DNA from 3 places in the Devosia sp. P2_G7 genome. Region 1 is predicted to be linked to each of the others. Evidence: predicted binding sites of a transcription regulator. Region 1 holds the regulator's gene; each other region holds the start of a gene.
The links. The regulator LexA, encoded in region 1, represses DNA repair genes until DNA is damaged. The targets are predictions, from matches to a motif close to TGTTCNNNNTGTGTTCNG.

Region 1 (4,773 bases):
CACGATGCCGAGCGTGTCCTTGTCGATCACGGCGCCGGCGCTGACCGTGTCCTTGAAGGTAATGCGGTCGACGATGTGGCCGTCGGTGCCGGCGCTCAGCATGGTCTGGTTGAGGATATCGAACCAGAACAGGCGTTCGAGCAGCGGGTTCCAGAACGGGCCTTCGCCCAGCTCGCAGCGGCTATCGACGAACAGTTCGGCCTTCGAGTTCATCGTGGTCTTCCCTGATCATAGGCGGCGACGGCGGTGGTGGCGCGCGATGCCACATCGGCGGCCGACATGCCGGGCTTGAAAATGTAGGTGCCGAGCCCGAAGCCGGCGCAGCCGGCCGCGAAGTACTCGGCGAAATTGTCGGGGTTGGCGCCTCCGACGGCGTAGAGCGGGATAGCCAGCGGCAGCACCGCCTTCATCGCCTTGATGCCCTTGGGGCCAAGCACTTCGGCGGGGAAGAACTTCAGGCCCGTGGCGCCGGAGCGGATGGCGGTGAACGCGTCGGTGGGCGAGAACACACCCGGGTACGAGGTCATGCCGCGCTCGATGGTGGCGCCGATAACTGCCGGGTTGGTGTCCGGCGACACAACGAACCGGCCGCCCGCATCGGCGACCGCGTCGACATCGGCGCGGCTCAACACCGTGCCCGCACCGACCAGGGCGCGACCGTCGAAGGCCTTGGCGGCGTCTTCGATCGAGCGCAGCGCTTCGGGCGAATTGAGTGGGACCTCGATCATGGTGATGCCGGCGAGCACGAGGGCGTCGCAAACTTCGAGGGTTTCGGGAGGCGTGATGCCGCGAAGGATCGCGATGATGTGGCGGTGGTCCATGAACTTCTATGCCTGTCTTGCTGCCTTGAGTCCGGCGAGGGTGGCGTCGGTCGCATCGACGATGCGGGTCCGGGCGCCGAGCCGTTCAAAGCCCATCTGGTACAACCCGCAAAGGCCGACACTGCCGACCAGCGGAATCTCCGCCTCGCCGATCCAGTCGCGCTGGCCCCCGATCTCGGCGCCGATCAACAGGCCCGAGAGGAAACCGGCACACCATGCCGGGCTGCGGCCCGACAGCAGGGAGCCGGCGCGGACCTTGAACAGCGTCGCGGTCAAGCGCTGGGGGCGCTCGAGCCCCTGGTCGAGACCGGCAGCGAAGCCGACATCACGATCTTCGCCCTCGAGCTCACCACCGAGCGAATGGCGCAGCACCGAGTGGGTGCGCAGCAGCTCGAAGATCTCGCCGGTCATAGCGCTGGAGAAGCGCTCCAGCTTGGTGCCGGAAAGCAGCGCCCACTTGCTGTGGGTGCCCGGCATAACCGCGAGGCCGGAGAAGTTGGGGATCAGTGCCGAGAGCCCAAGCAATTGGGTTTCCTCGCCGCGCATCACGTCCTCCGCACCCAGATCGCGGAGGCAGACGCCAGGCAGGATGCGCGGGGTGTGCGGGCCGGCCATGTCGGGCGCAACGGCGCCGGCAGCGATGCGACCGAGTTCGGCGGGGGCGTCGAGATAGGGGGCCTCGATCCAGCCCTGCCGCGCGCCGGCCATGCCGCAGATCAGTACGTCCTCGACGTCATCGGCGACGCCGTTGAGCAGCGAGGTCAGCACATCCGGATATTGCTCGCGGCTGAGACGACCCATGCCGTCCGGCGACGAGCGGGAGAAGGCGATCTCACCGGCGGAATCTATTCCCCATGCCCGCAGATTGGAGGTGCCCCAATCGACGGCGACCCATTCGACCTGTCCTGCCAAAACCCTCTCCCTTGCGCCGCCAGTTTGCCGCGCATCAAGCCATGCCGCTACATCGCAATCGGGAAGGTGGTCCACTCTCCTGGTATGATCGCGAAAGCCGCTTGCAGGCGGCGCTTCAGATCCGATGCGCCACTTGCTGCCAGCGGCGCGGAACGTAACGTCTTTGCCAGCCCAGCCCTAGTGCAATTGTTGTCCGCAGCGTCCGGATTCATAAGAAAAAGGGGCCGGCTGAGGCAGCCGGCCCGGAGACCCGATTGGCGGCAGGTCAGGAGTTCAGTATTTGCGGAGCAGGCCAACCAGGCGACCCTGCACCTTCACCCGGTCGGGCGGGAAGATGCGGGTTTCGTAGGCTGGGTTGGCGGCCTCGAGCGCTACCGAGTTGCCGCGACGGCGCAGCCGCTTCAGCGTCGCCTCCTCGTCATCTACGAGGGCGACGACGATCTCACCGGTCGAAGCCGCCTCCTGTTTCTTGATGAGCACGGTGTCGCCATCGAAAATCCCGGCATCGATCATCGAATCGCCGCGCACTTCCAGGGCATAATGTTCACCCGCACCGAGCATCTCGGGCGGCACCATGATGGAATGGCTGTGGGTCTGGATGGCCTCGATCGGAGTGCCGGCGGCGATTCGGCCCATCACCGGGACGGTGACCGCGCGGTAGGCGTCGGCGTTGGCCACCTGCGCCGCGGGGCGTGCCGGCGGGGTCGCGACCCGGCCAAGATTGCCCTCGATGACGCTCGGCTCGAAGCGCGCCTTGCGGCCGCCGAGCGATGGATTCATCGAGTCCGGTAGCTTGATCACCTCGAGCGCCCGGGCTCGGTTGGGCAGGCGCCGGATGAAGCCGCGCTCCTCGAGCGCAGTGATCAGCCGGTGGATGCCCGACTTGCTGCGAAGATCGAGCGCATCCTTCATCTCGTCGAACGAGGGTGGGATGCCGGATTCTTTCATCCGCTCGTGGATGAACATCAGAAGTTCGTGTTGCTTGCGCGTCAGCATGGCGGCCCCGTGAGCAGAATCGGAACAAAGACTGAACGTATTATACGTGTTCCAGTTATGTTCTGCAATCGGACGATGAATATTGCGTTACGATGGCGCCCCTGGCGCGCCGAAAGAGAGGACGTGTGGCCGCTAAATCCTCTCGACGTCGGGGCCTTGCGTTTCGTTGACCTGCTGTCCACCAGGGCATACCGTCGAGAGATTGGCGTGTCGAACCCGCACACCCCAACCTTCTCAGCTGGAGCTGTGCTCGTTTCCACGGGCCGGTGAACTGGACTGTTTCTGAGGAGGAAAACATGTCTATGAAATCAAGCCGTTATGCCATATCCGCAATGATCCTGGGGATCTTGCTCAGCCCCACCGTGGCGGCCGAAATGACCGATGCGGAATTGGTCGCCAACGCGCTGTCGGCAGCGCCGGTGGCGGTGGGCCAGAATGCCACGGTCGTGAACTTCGATGCTCAGATGCAGATGAAGACGCTCAAGGAGGGAACGAACGGCTTTACCTGCATGCCGGACAACCTGGCTTCGCCCACCAATGATCCAATATGCGTCGATGCCGGAGGCATGGCGTGGTTGACGGCATATAGCGAGAAGAAGGACCCACCCGAGGGTGTGGTCGGTTTCGGCTACATGCTGCAGGGCGAGTCGGCGCCCGACAACATGGATCCGTTCGCGACCGCGCCGCCCGCTGGCCACGAGTGGATGGTCGACGGGCCGCACGTCATGATCTTCAACGTCGCAGACGAGATGCTGGCCGGCTATCCCAAGGAAGAGCATCCCGACCACACCCAGCCCTATGTGATGTGGCCCAACACTCCCTATGCCCACCTGATGATCCCCGTGCACTGACGACGGGATTCACTGGCGCGTGGCGGCGCATTGGTCGACGCGCGCCGCCGCCGGATTATTGCGGCTCGGCGGGTAGGGTAAGCTGCACGCTGAAACCTTTGCCAGGCTGCGATGCGACAGTCAGTTCGCCACCGAGCAGACCCGCGATCTCTTCGACTATGGACAGCCCGAGGCCAGCTCCGGGCTTGTCGCTGTTACCGCGGCTGAAGCGTTTGCGCACTGCCGCCAGCTGCTCGGCGGCGACGCCGTTGCCGGTGTCGGCTACCTGCAGCACCACCACGCCGTCCCCTGTGGTGACGCGAACCGTCGCTTCGGCGTCGGGTCCAGCATAGGCGATGGCGTTCTCGATGAGGTTGCTCAGCAGTTCACCGAGCAGCATCGGGTCGCCGCGGACCAGCGCCGGTCCTTCGCCCTCGAGGCCAAGATCGATGTCGGCGGCATGGGCGCGGACGACATAGTCGCCTGTGCGCTCCCGGGCGAGCTCGAACAGATCGACAACCTGGAACTGCAGCCGATCGGACGCAGCCTCGTCGATCCTGGCGAGGAGCAGCAGTTGCGCGAGGACGCGCTCGGCGTGCACCACCGCGGCGTCGGCGGTGCGGGCCGCCTCCCGTGCCGCGGCAGGGCTATCGGCGCGGAGCGCCAGCGCCAACTGAGTGCGGATGATGGTGAGCGGCGTGCGGAGCTGATGGCTGGCATTGCCGGTGAAATGGCGCAGGGCATCGAGAGCTGACGACAGCCGCGTCATGAACGAGTTGATCGTGTCGACCAGGCCCTGCACCTCGCGGGGAACCTCCTGTTCGATGGGGCTGAGGTCATCGAGGGCCCGCCGCGAGATGGCATCGCGGAGGCGGTAGAGCGGGGCGAGCGAGAAACCGACGGCCAGCCAGAGGATCACCGCGGCGGCGAGGATGAGCAGCGCAAGGCGAATGGCAGAGCGGAGGAGCAGGGTCTGGGTCAACTGCGTGCGGGCGATGGTGGTCTCGGCGACGGTGACCGTGAACGGGATGGCGCTGACGCCGGAGGATGCCGCGCGTCGCAGCACCGCCACGCGGATCGGCTCACCACGGAAGCTGGCGTCCGAATAGGCGATGTCGGCCGTCGCTGCATCAGAGGTCGGCAGGGTCTGATAGCCCGTGATGAAGCCCTCCGGACCGTCGACGCGGTAGAAGACCCGGTCCTGCGCCGCCGAA
Region 2 (4,773 bases), on a different contig from region 1:
CGCGCGCGTCGAGCGCAGCGCGGAAGTCGCGTGGCTGCCATTTGCCGTCGCCCACCAGCTTCAGTGAACCCACCATCGAGCGCACCTGGCTGTGAAGGAAGCTCCGCGCCTTGGCCGTGACGACGATCATGTCGGACTGCTGCGACACGGTGAAGATATCGAGGGTGCGATCGGGCGATTTTGCCTGGCACTCGGCGGCGCGGAAGGTGGTGAAGTCGTGCTTACCGAGGATGAGCTGGGCGGCCTCGTGCATACGGTCGGCATCGAGCTGCACGGGCACGTGCCAGACACGGCCCATGTCGAGGCCAGGACGAGCCCGGCGGTTGAGGATGCGGTACTCGTAGTGCCGGGCGATGGCGGAGAAGCGGGCCTCGAAGCTCTCGTCGACCAGGTCGGCAGTGAGGATCGCCACCGGGTGCGGCTTGGTGTGATAGTTCAGGGCTTCGCGGACCTTGAACGGGTCCCAGTCGCGCTCGAGGTCGAAATGGACGACCTGGCCGAGGGCATGGACGCCGGCATCGGTGCGGCCGGCAGCCTGGGTGACGACGCTCTCGCCGGAGAAGCGCTCGATGGCTTCCTCAAGCAGTTGCTGAACCGACAGATCGTGCGCCTGCCGCTGCCAGCCGCAGAAGGGGCGGCCGTCATACTCGATGCTGAGGCGGTAGCGGGGCATTAGCCCGCCCGTTCCGGCAGCGCCCCGGCTCCGCGCAGGAACGTGGCGGCATCCATCGCGCCCTTGCCCTCGCGCTGCACCGCGGTCAGCCTCACGGCACCGCTGCCACAGGCGATGGTAAGATCGGGAAGGATTGTGCCGGGCGCGCCGAAGCCTGGGATCAGGGTCGAGCGCAGCGCCTTGATGCGGGTCGGCGTGCCGTTGAGCTCGAGTTCGAACCAGGCGCCGGGGAATGGCGAGAGGCCGCGGATCAGGTTGTGGACCTCAGCCGCCGGCTTGCCCCAATCGATGCGGGCTTCGGCCTTGTCGATCTTGGCGGCGTAGGTCACGCCTTCTTCGGGCTGCGGGGTGAAGTGCAGGCTGCCGCGTTCGAGTGCCGCCAGCGCCCGGCCCATCAGGTCGGCGCCGACCAGCATCATCTTGTCGTGCAGCTCGCCCGAGGTCATGTCGGGGCCGATGGGCATTTCCTCGATCAGGCCGACGGCGCCGGTATCGAGGCCCTCGTCCATCTGCATCACCATGATGCCGGTGCGCGCGTCGCCGGCCATCACCGCACGCTGGATCGGCGCGGCGCCGCGCCAGCGCGGCAAGAGCGAGCCGTGGAGGTTGAGGCAGCCGAGACGCGGCGCTTCTAGGATCGGCTTGGGCAGGATCAGGCCGTACGCGACGACCACCGCAACATCGGCATCGAGCGAGGCGAACACTTCCTGCTCGGGCGCCTGCTTGAGGCTGCGCGGGGTGAAGACGGGGATACCGAAGTTCTCGGCCGCCTCGTGCACCGGCGACTTGCGCTCGGCCTGGCCGCGGCCGGCGGGCTTTGGCGCACGGGTGTAGACGGCGACGACTTCGTGGCCGGTGGAGACGATCTCGGTGAGGGTGGGCACGGCGAATTCCGGCGTGCCCATGAAGATGATTTTCATATGTTCCGGTCTCTCGGTGGTCGCCTTCTCCCCTTGCGGGAGAAGGTGGCGCGCAGCGCCGGATGAGGGGTCCCGCGAAACGAAGTGTAGCGCGATCCGAGCGGAGCGAGGAGCGACCCAGTGCGCGGAGAGAGACCCCTCATCCGCCCTTCGGGCACCTTCTCCCACAAGGGGAGAAGGCGATCGCCTCACTAAGGTGCTAACCGACCTTCTTGGCCAGGCGCTCCGCTTTCTGGAACTTCTTCAGCACGCGGTCGCGCTTCAGGCGGCTGAGGTAGTCGATGTAGAGCACGCCATCGAGGTGATCGAGCTCGTGCTGCACGCAGACCGCGAGGCGGTCCTTGGCGTCGAGTTCAACTTCCTTGCCGTCGAGATCAGTGTAGCGGACGGTAACCTCGGCCGGGCGCTCGACGTCGTAGTAGAGCTCGGGGATCGACAGGCACCCCTCCTCCGTCGTCACGGTCTCGTCCGAGTATTTCAGGATCTCGGGGTTGATCATGACCAGCGGCGCCGGGGTTTCGTCTTCCTTGGCGAGGTCCATCACCACGATGCGCTTCAGCTCGCCGATCTGCGGCGCGGCGAGGCCGATGCCCGGCGCGTCGTACATGGTGTCGAGCATGTCCTTGGCGAGCTGCTTGATGCCATCGTCGATCTTCTCGATCGGCTCTGCAATAGCGCGCAGGCGCTCGTCGGGCAGGATCAGGATGGGGCGCTTGGCCATGAACGTTCAGTCCTTCATCGGGGGTTGCCGCTGAATATGGTATTTCCCGGGCGCCGGTCAACGGCCAGCCGGTTTACGCTTCGTCAACGATAATTGGGGCGAACGTGAACAATGCGGGAACAACTCGGTCGAATCGTGTAGGCTGCCGCGATGGATCGTGTGCTCTTCGTCATCGCCGACTATCCCGTCACGCTCGAGATCGCCGCGTTTGCGGCGGCAGGACTGTTCGCGGCGCTATTGATCGCCCTCCTGGTGGTGATGGTGCGGCAGTCGCGCATCCGCACCGAGGAAGCGCAGCAGCGGGCCGATGAGGCGGCCGCGGCGCAGCTCAAGGCGCAGGAGACCGAGCGTTATATCGCCGACATGCTGCGGGTACAGTCGGAGATGACCGGCCGGATGCAGACGATGAGCGAGATCTTCGGCTCGCGCACCTCCGACCTCGCCCGCCTCGTCAATGATCGACTCGACAGCCAGGGCCAGCGCATCGGCGCGGCAATGCAGGAAGGCAACGCGAAGACCAACGAGAGCCTTGCAAAGCTCCAGGAGCGGCTGGCGGTGATCGACCGGGCGCAATCCAACATCACGCAGCTCAGCCAGAACGTGGTGTCGCTGCAGTCGATCCTCGCCAACAAGCAGACGCGCGGGGCGTTCGGCCAGGGCCGGATGGAAGCGATCATCGGGGATGGGCTGGCCCAGAATGCATATGCGTTCCAGGCGACGCTCTCGAACGGCAGCCGGCCGGACGCACTGGTCTACATGCCCAACGGCGCGCCCTCGCTGGTGATCGACGCCAAGTTTCCGCTCGAGAGCTGGCAGGGTTTTTCGGGCGCCGATGAAGGCGAGGACCCGCGGTTTGCGGCCAGCCGGTTCCGCAACGACATGGGCGTCCACATCAAGGCGATTTCGGAAAAGTACCTGATTGCCGGGGAGACTGCCGATACGGCGTTCCTGTTCGTGCCGTCGGAATCGATCTTCGCGGACCTGCACGAGCATTTCGAGGATGTGGTGCAGCGCGCGCTCAAGGCCCGCATCGTCATCGTCTCGCCGTCGATCCTGATGCTGTCGATCCAGGTGGTGCAGGCGCTGCTGCGCGACGTGAAGATGCGCGAAGAGGCGTATCGCATCCAGACCGAGGTGCGGGCGCTGCTCACCGATGTCGGCCGGCTGGACGAGCGGGTGCGGAAGCTGCAGACGCATTTCACCCAGGCCGCCGGGGATATCGGCGACATCGTTACGTCGTCGTCGAAGATCGTGAAGCGCGGCGAGCGCATCGAGGCGATGGAGTTCGACGAGGCGCGGCCGGAGCAGCGTCTCGCTGGAGAGTAGTGAATCACTGGGGCAGGTGGGGGTCAGCCGGCCCTGATGCTGAAAGACTAGCTGGCGAGCACGTGCATCGGCGCCGGCAGGATGCTGTCGAGCAGCTTGGTGCGCCCCTCGGTGACGGCTGCAAAGGTGCGGATGTCCTCGGGGCGGCTCAAGAGGTAGCCCTGCGCCGTCTGGCAGACCTCGCCCTTGAGGAAGGCCAGTTCCTCGGCCCGTTCGACGCCTTCGGCGACCACCGGAACGTTCAGGCCGCTGCCGAGACCCAGCACGGCGCGCACGATGGCCGCGGACTGGTGGTTGTTGTCGACCGAGCGGATGAACGACTGGTCCACCTTGATCTTCGAAAACGGGAAGGCGCGGAGGTTGGCCAGCGACGAGTAACCGGTGCCGAAATCGTCCATGGCGATGCGGACGCCGAGCGCTCGTATCTGCCGGAGCGTCGTCACCGCCCGCATCATATCGCGGATCAGCGCCGTCTCGGTGATCTCGACCTCGAGCCGCGAGGGCGAGAGCCCGGTCTGGATCAGCACCTCGTGCACAGTCTGCGCGAAGCTGGCCGAATGCACCTGCACCGCCGAGACATTCACCGCGATCGACAGCGGCGACTTCCAGCGCGCAGCCTCGTTGCAGGCGGTGCGGAGCACCCACTCACCGATTTGCAGGATCAAACCGCTCTCCTCGGCGACGGGAACGAACACCGACGGCGGTATCTCGCCGCGTTCGGGGTGCTGCCAGCGCACCAGCGCCTCGAAGCCGGTGACTTCGCCGGACTGGATATCGACCTGCGGCTGATAGACGAGGCGCAGCTGGTTGCGCGACACGGCGTGGCGCAGGTCGTGCTCCAGCAGCCGGCGATCGCGCACTTCGGCGCCCATGGCATTTTCGAAGAAGCGGTAGATACCGCGACCGTCCTGCTTGGCGCGATAGAGCGCGGTGTCGGCGTGCGTCATCAGCTGTTCGGCGGTATCCGCGTTGTCGGGGAACAGCGCGATGCCGACCGAGGCCGAAATCAGTGCCCCGCTCGACGACTGATCGTTGGTCCGGCGGAACGCATCGAGCATCTGCTCGGCGATGCGGCCGGCGCGGGCCGGCGTGCCGATATCGCCCAACAGCACGGCGAACTCGTCGCCACCCAG
Region 3 (4,773 bases), on a different contig from region 1:
TGGTGATGCGGCCATCCGGCTGGATTTCGCAGATCACCACCTCGCCGTTCTCGACATCGCGCACGAACTTGGCGCCGATGATATCGAGCGCGCAGGTCTCGGACGCAAAGATCGGCTTGCCGTCGAGATCGCCGAGGACCAGCGGGCGGATGCCGTTGGCGTCGCGAGCGCCGATCAGCTTGGTGCGGGTCATGGCGACCAGCGAGAAGGCGCCTTCGAGGTGCATCAGCGCATCGACGAAGCGGTCGGACGAGGCAGCTTTCTTGGAGCGGGCAATGAGGTGGAGCACCACCTCGGTGTCCGAGGTCGACTGGCAGATAGCGCCCTGCGCGATCAGCTGGCGGCGCAGCGTCAGGCCGTTGGTGAAGTTGCCGTTGTGGGCGATGGCGATGCCGCCGACTTCCAGTTCGGCGAATAGCGGCTGCACGTTGCGGAGGATCGTTTCGCCGGTCGTCGAGTAGCGCACATGACCCATGGCAAGGTGGCCGGGGAGGCGGCCGACGGTCGCGGGATCGGTGAAGTGATCGCCGACGAGGCCCAGTTGGCGTTCGGAGTGGAACTGCTTGCCGTCGAAGCTGACGATACCAGCTGCTTCCTGGCCGCGATGCTGCAGGGCATGCAGCCCGAGCGCGGTAAGCGTGGCGGCTTCCGGATGGCCGAGGATGCCGAACACGCCGCACTCCTCGCGTAGCGTATCATGGTCCCATTCCGCGATCGGCTTGGCGTTTTGGGTCAAGTGGGCACCTCGGGTTCAGAGCGGGCCAAAGAAGACGGGACCGCAAATGCGGCCCCGGTCACAGATATGCAATGCGCTCACCCGAAATTCATCAGGTGTTGGTCGCAGCCCCATCGGCGGGCGGCTCGAGCGGCGCGTCGTTTTCCAGCTGGTCCGTGCCCTCTTCATTGGGCACGTCGGCATCGGGCGTCGGCACATCGTCGGGCGAGGTGTCATCGCCTGTGCCGCCGCCGGCGCCACGCTGCAGGATATCGGTGACCTGCTTTTCGAGGTCGGGCGGCAACAGGCTGATGAGGCTATCGCCGAAATTCTTGAGGATCGGGAGCGAGCGCGATTCGGCCGCCCAGGACGGCAGGTTCGACGGCATCAGCCACAGCCCGAAGATCACTACGATGACGGCGATCAGCACGCCGCGGGCGACGCCGAAGATGAAGCCCAGCGTGCGATCGAGCGGCCCGATGCGGCTGTCGACGACGAAATCGGCGATCCGCATAGTGATGAGATGGAGGATGATCAGCGCCACGATGAAGGTGCCGAGCACCGTCACGATGTCGGCCACGATCGGCTCGGCGATGTAGCCGCGCGCGATTTCCTTGTGGTTGAAATAGGCATAGGCGGCGATGGCCGCGGAGCCCGCCCAGGTGGCGAGCGACAGCACTTCCCGCGTGAAGCCACGGGCCGTAGCCAGGATCGCCGAGATCAGGACGAGAACGCCGATGCCGACGTCAAATGCAGTCAACATGTAGAAAATCCGCCCGTGCGACCCGCTTCAAAATCCCGTGTAACCGCTAATCGTGGCAAAGCCAAGCGTCGAGGAAGCGCCGCATAGCCGATCTTCACGGAAAGCACGAAGCGTGGCCAAACCGCTACTCCGCCGCCTGCTTCTGGCCGCGAGCGGCGATGCGTCCGATGAGCTCGGCAAGCTCGGCATATTCGCCCACGGCGATGCCGCTGGGCACGTCGCCCTTGCCCAGCCGGCCGGTCACCGCGCCTTGAAACCCGAGCTTTTGCGCCTCGCGCAGCCGCTGCGCCGCATGCGCCACCGGCCGCACGCCGCCGGCCAGCGAGATCTCGCCGAAATAGACATTGCTCGAGGGCAGCGGCGAGCCGGTGAGCGAGGAAATCAGCGCCGCCGCCACCGCGAGGTCAGCCGCGGTTTCGTTGATCTTCAGCCCACCCGCGACGTTGAGATAGATATCGTTGGCGCCGATCCGCACACCGCAGCGCGTTTCGAGCACGGCGAGCACCATCGACAGCCGCGACGAGTCCCAGCCGATGACGGCACGGCGTGGTGTACCGAGCGGCGAGGGCGAGACCAGCGCCTGGATTTCGCACAGCACCGGGCGCGTCCCTTCCATGCCGGCGAACACCGCGGAGCCTGCCGCGTCCTTGTCGCGCTGGTCGAGGAACAGGGCGGACGGGTTGGCGACTTCGCGCAGGCCGAGCGTCGACATCTCGAACACTCCGATCTCGTCGGTGGCGCCGTAGCGATTCTTCATGCCGCGCAGGATGCGGAAGGTGTGGCTGGCATCGCCTTCGAAATACAGCACCGCATCGACGAGGTGCTCGACGACGCGCGGACCGGCGATCTGCCCGTCCTTGGTGACATGGCCGACCAGCACGACGGCGGCGCCGGATTTCTTGGCAAAGCGCGTCAGCGCCTGCGCCGAGGTGCGCACCTGCGTCACCGTGCCGGGCGCGCTCTCGACCCGGTCGGTCCACAGCGTCTGGATCGAATCGATGATTACGAGGTCGGGGGCAGGGCCGTTCTGCAGCGTGGCGAGGATGATCTCGACATTGGTTTCGGACGCCAGCAGCACTTCGCGATCGCCCAGCCCCAGCCGCTGCGCGCGGAGCCGAATCTGCGCCACTGCTTCTTCGCCCGAGACATAGACGACGCGCCGGCCACGCTCGGCCATCGCCGCGGCGGCCTGCAGCAGCAGCGTGGATTTGCCGATGCCCGGGTCGCCACCGACGAGGACCGCGGAGCCCATCACGAAGCCGCCGCCGGTGACCCGGTCGAGCTCACCGATGCCGGTGACGACGCGTGCCGCGGTCTCGGTTTCACCGGCCAGCGGCAGCAGCGCGATCGGGCGCCCGCCGGCAACTGCCGATTTCGGCCCGGCGCCGACGCCGGAATCGACGATCTCCTCGACGATGGTGTTCCACTCGCCGCACGCTTCGCACCGCCCCTGCCAGCGTGTGGTTGCCGCGCCGCAGGCCTGGCAGACATAGGAGGTTTTGGTACGCGCCATGAGATGCCCCGATAGGCGATGAGAGGTAGCGGAGTATCGGCGCGAAGGCAAGAACGAAGAGTGAACGATGGTGCCGAGACATCCGACAGCCAGCGGCTTCCGGATGCGCGGTGGTCGAGCGGGGTCGCGATCTTCAAAAATCTCGGCGTCGTGGCGCCGCTCACCTCCAGCCATCCTCCCCCGTCAGAGGAGGAGGTGCCGCATCGAGTGTTCGGCACCTGTGGTGCCGGTCGAGGGATCGGGAGTGATCAGGGGCGAGCAACCGCTGCCGTGTCGCGGTCGGCCCTTGGCCACTCTCCGATTACCTCATATCGGCCTTGTCCATAGAAGCTCCGCACCAGCGCGAAGCCCTCGACGCGCAGGGTTGGCGGGTGTTCGAGCACCGTTTCGGGGGCGCTGACGCGGTCGTACAGGAGGGTGAGGTGGAAGGCCTCGCTCGGGTCCGAGCGGGCCTCGAAGCCGCGCTCAAGAATGCCCCAGCGCAGCAGGCGTGACAGGTCGACCAGTGGCGTATCTGATCCGGGCGTCAGCACCATCGGTGGCGCGCCGACGCGGCGTTTGAAGCTCATCAATTTGGTCAAGGCGATGTCGAACGGCGTGAAGCCGATCGAGTCGCCGGTCGCCATTGCGGTCGCGAGATCCGGCCCCGACAGCTCCTGGTAGAAGCCGACGCCGACCAGTGAAATGTGGAGCGTCGTCGCCGGCAGCAGCGCGGCCGAAATGCCGTGCAGCCGCTGCTGATCGGTGACGATGGCCTGCAGCGCCGGCCGCAGCCTGCCGCCCACCAGCACAGCGAAAAACACCGGGTCGCGGCCCTGCCGCGGTGGCACCTTGATGGATTTGAACGGCCGGGTTTCGCTGGCAAACATCGACAGCTGCGGCAGATCGGTCATCTCATGGTCCTCCGTTTAGGGAGAAGCAAGGAACCATTGAGGCAAAACGCGAGTCAAGAACAAAACAGGAACATAGGCCTTGATGCCCGCCGTGCTGCTCCTGCACGGACTTCCGACCTCGGCGCTTTCGCGACGTCATCCCTCGTTTGTGAGGGAGGCTTACGTCGTGGCGCCCGATCTGCTGCCTCGCTCATGCGCGAGTTCATCGGGCGAACACAGCCGGCCCGGTAATCCTTATCTGGGGTGAAATAAGTTCAGTTCAAGAATTGGCAATCGTCGACTTCTGCGTAAGTTCCGCAGCCCTTGGCCAAAGCAACAGGAGCGAGGGATGACACAGCACGCAGTGGTAATCGCCGGAGGCGGTCCGACGGGGATGATGCTGGCGGGTGAACTGGCGCTGGCCGGCGTCGATGTCGCCATCGTCGAGCGGCGTCTGGACCAGGATGTGCTTGGTTCGCGGGCAGGGGGGCTGCACGCCCGGACTCTCGAGGTGCTGGATCAGCGCGGCATTGTCGAGCGGTTTCTCGCCGAGGGACAGGAGGTGCAAGTGACCGGGTTTGCCGGGGTCATGCTCGACATCAGCGCCTTCCCGACACGCCACCCTTACACGCTCGGGCTCTGGCAGAAGCATATCGAGCGCATCCTCGGCGGCTGGGTCGGCGAGCTGGCGGTGACGAACTATCGCGGCGTCGAGGTGACCGGCTGCACGCAGGACGACACCGGCGTGGACGTCGCGCTCAGCGATGGCCGGTCGCTGCGGGCGGATTATCTCGTGGGCTGCGACGGCGGGCGCAGTGTCGTGCGCAAGGCGGCGGGCATCGAATTCCCCGGATCGGATCCCACCGTCAGCAATCTGATTGCGCAGGCCGAGCTTGCCGAGCTGCCGCCG

Region 2: the regulator LexA is predicted to act here: its motif matches at 2,419-2,436, upstream of AC1DWU_RS14750 (DNA recombination protein RmuC).
Region 3: the regulator LexA is predicted to act here: its motif matches at 3,041-3,058, upstream of radA (DNA repair protein RadA).

What each region holds. Positions count from the first base shown of each region.
Region 1 is NZ_JBFUFI010000003.1:314,875-319,647, reverse strand. It holds gene AC1DWU_RS07760 (SMP-30/gluconolactonase/LRE family protein) at 1-213, opposite strand, end outside; gene AC1DWU_RS07755 (2-dehydro-3-deoxy-6-phosphogalactonate aldolase) at 210-821, opposite strand; gene AC1DWU_RS07750 (2-dehydro-3-deoxygalactonokinase) at 828-1,733, opposite strand; gene lexA (transcriptional repressor LexA) at 2,007-2,729, opposite strand; gene AC1DWU_RS07740 (hypothetical protein) at 3,026-3,580, shown strand; gene AC1DWU_RS07735 (sensor histidine kinase) at 3,636-4,773, opposite strand, start outside.
Region 2 is NZ_JBFUFI010000008.1:151,176-155,948, forward strand. It holds gene truA (tRNA pseudouridine(38-40) synthase TruA) at 1-673, opposite strand, end outside; gene fmt (methionyl-tRNA formyltransferase) at 673-1,593, opposite strand; gene def (peptide deformylase) at 1,793-2,314, opposite strand; gene AC1DWU_RS14750 (DNA recombination protein RmuC) at 2,465-3,640, shown strand; gene AC1DWU_RS14755 (bifunctional diguanylate cyclase/phosphodiesterase) at 3,688-4,773, opposite strand, start outside.
Region 3 is NZ_JBFUFI010000011.1:164,851-169,623, reverse strand. It holds gene purF (amidophosphoribosyltransferase) at 1-736, opposite strand, end outside; gene AC1DWU_RS17875 (CvpA family protein) at 828-1,478, opposite strand; gene radA (DNA repair protein RadA) at 1,603-2,991, opposite strand; gene AC1DWU_RS17865 (2'-5' RNA ligase family protein) at 3,240-3,884, opposite strand; gene AC1DWU_RS17860 (FAD-dependent monooxygenase) at 4,213-4,773, shown strand, end outside.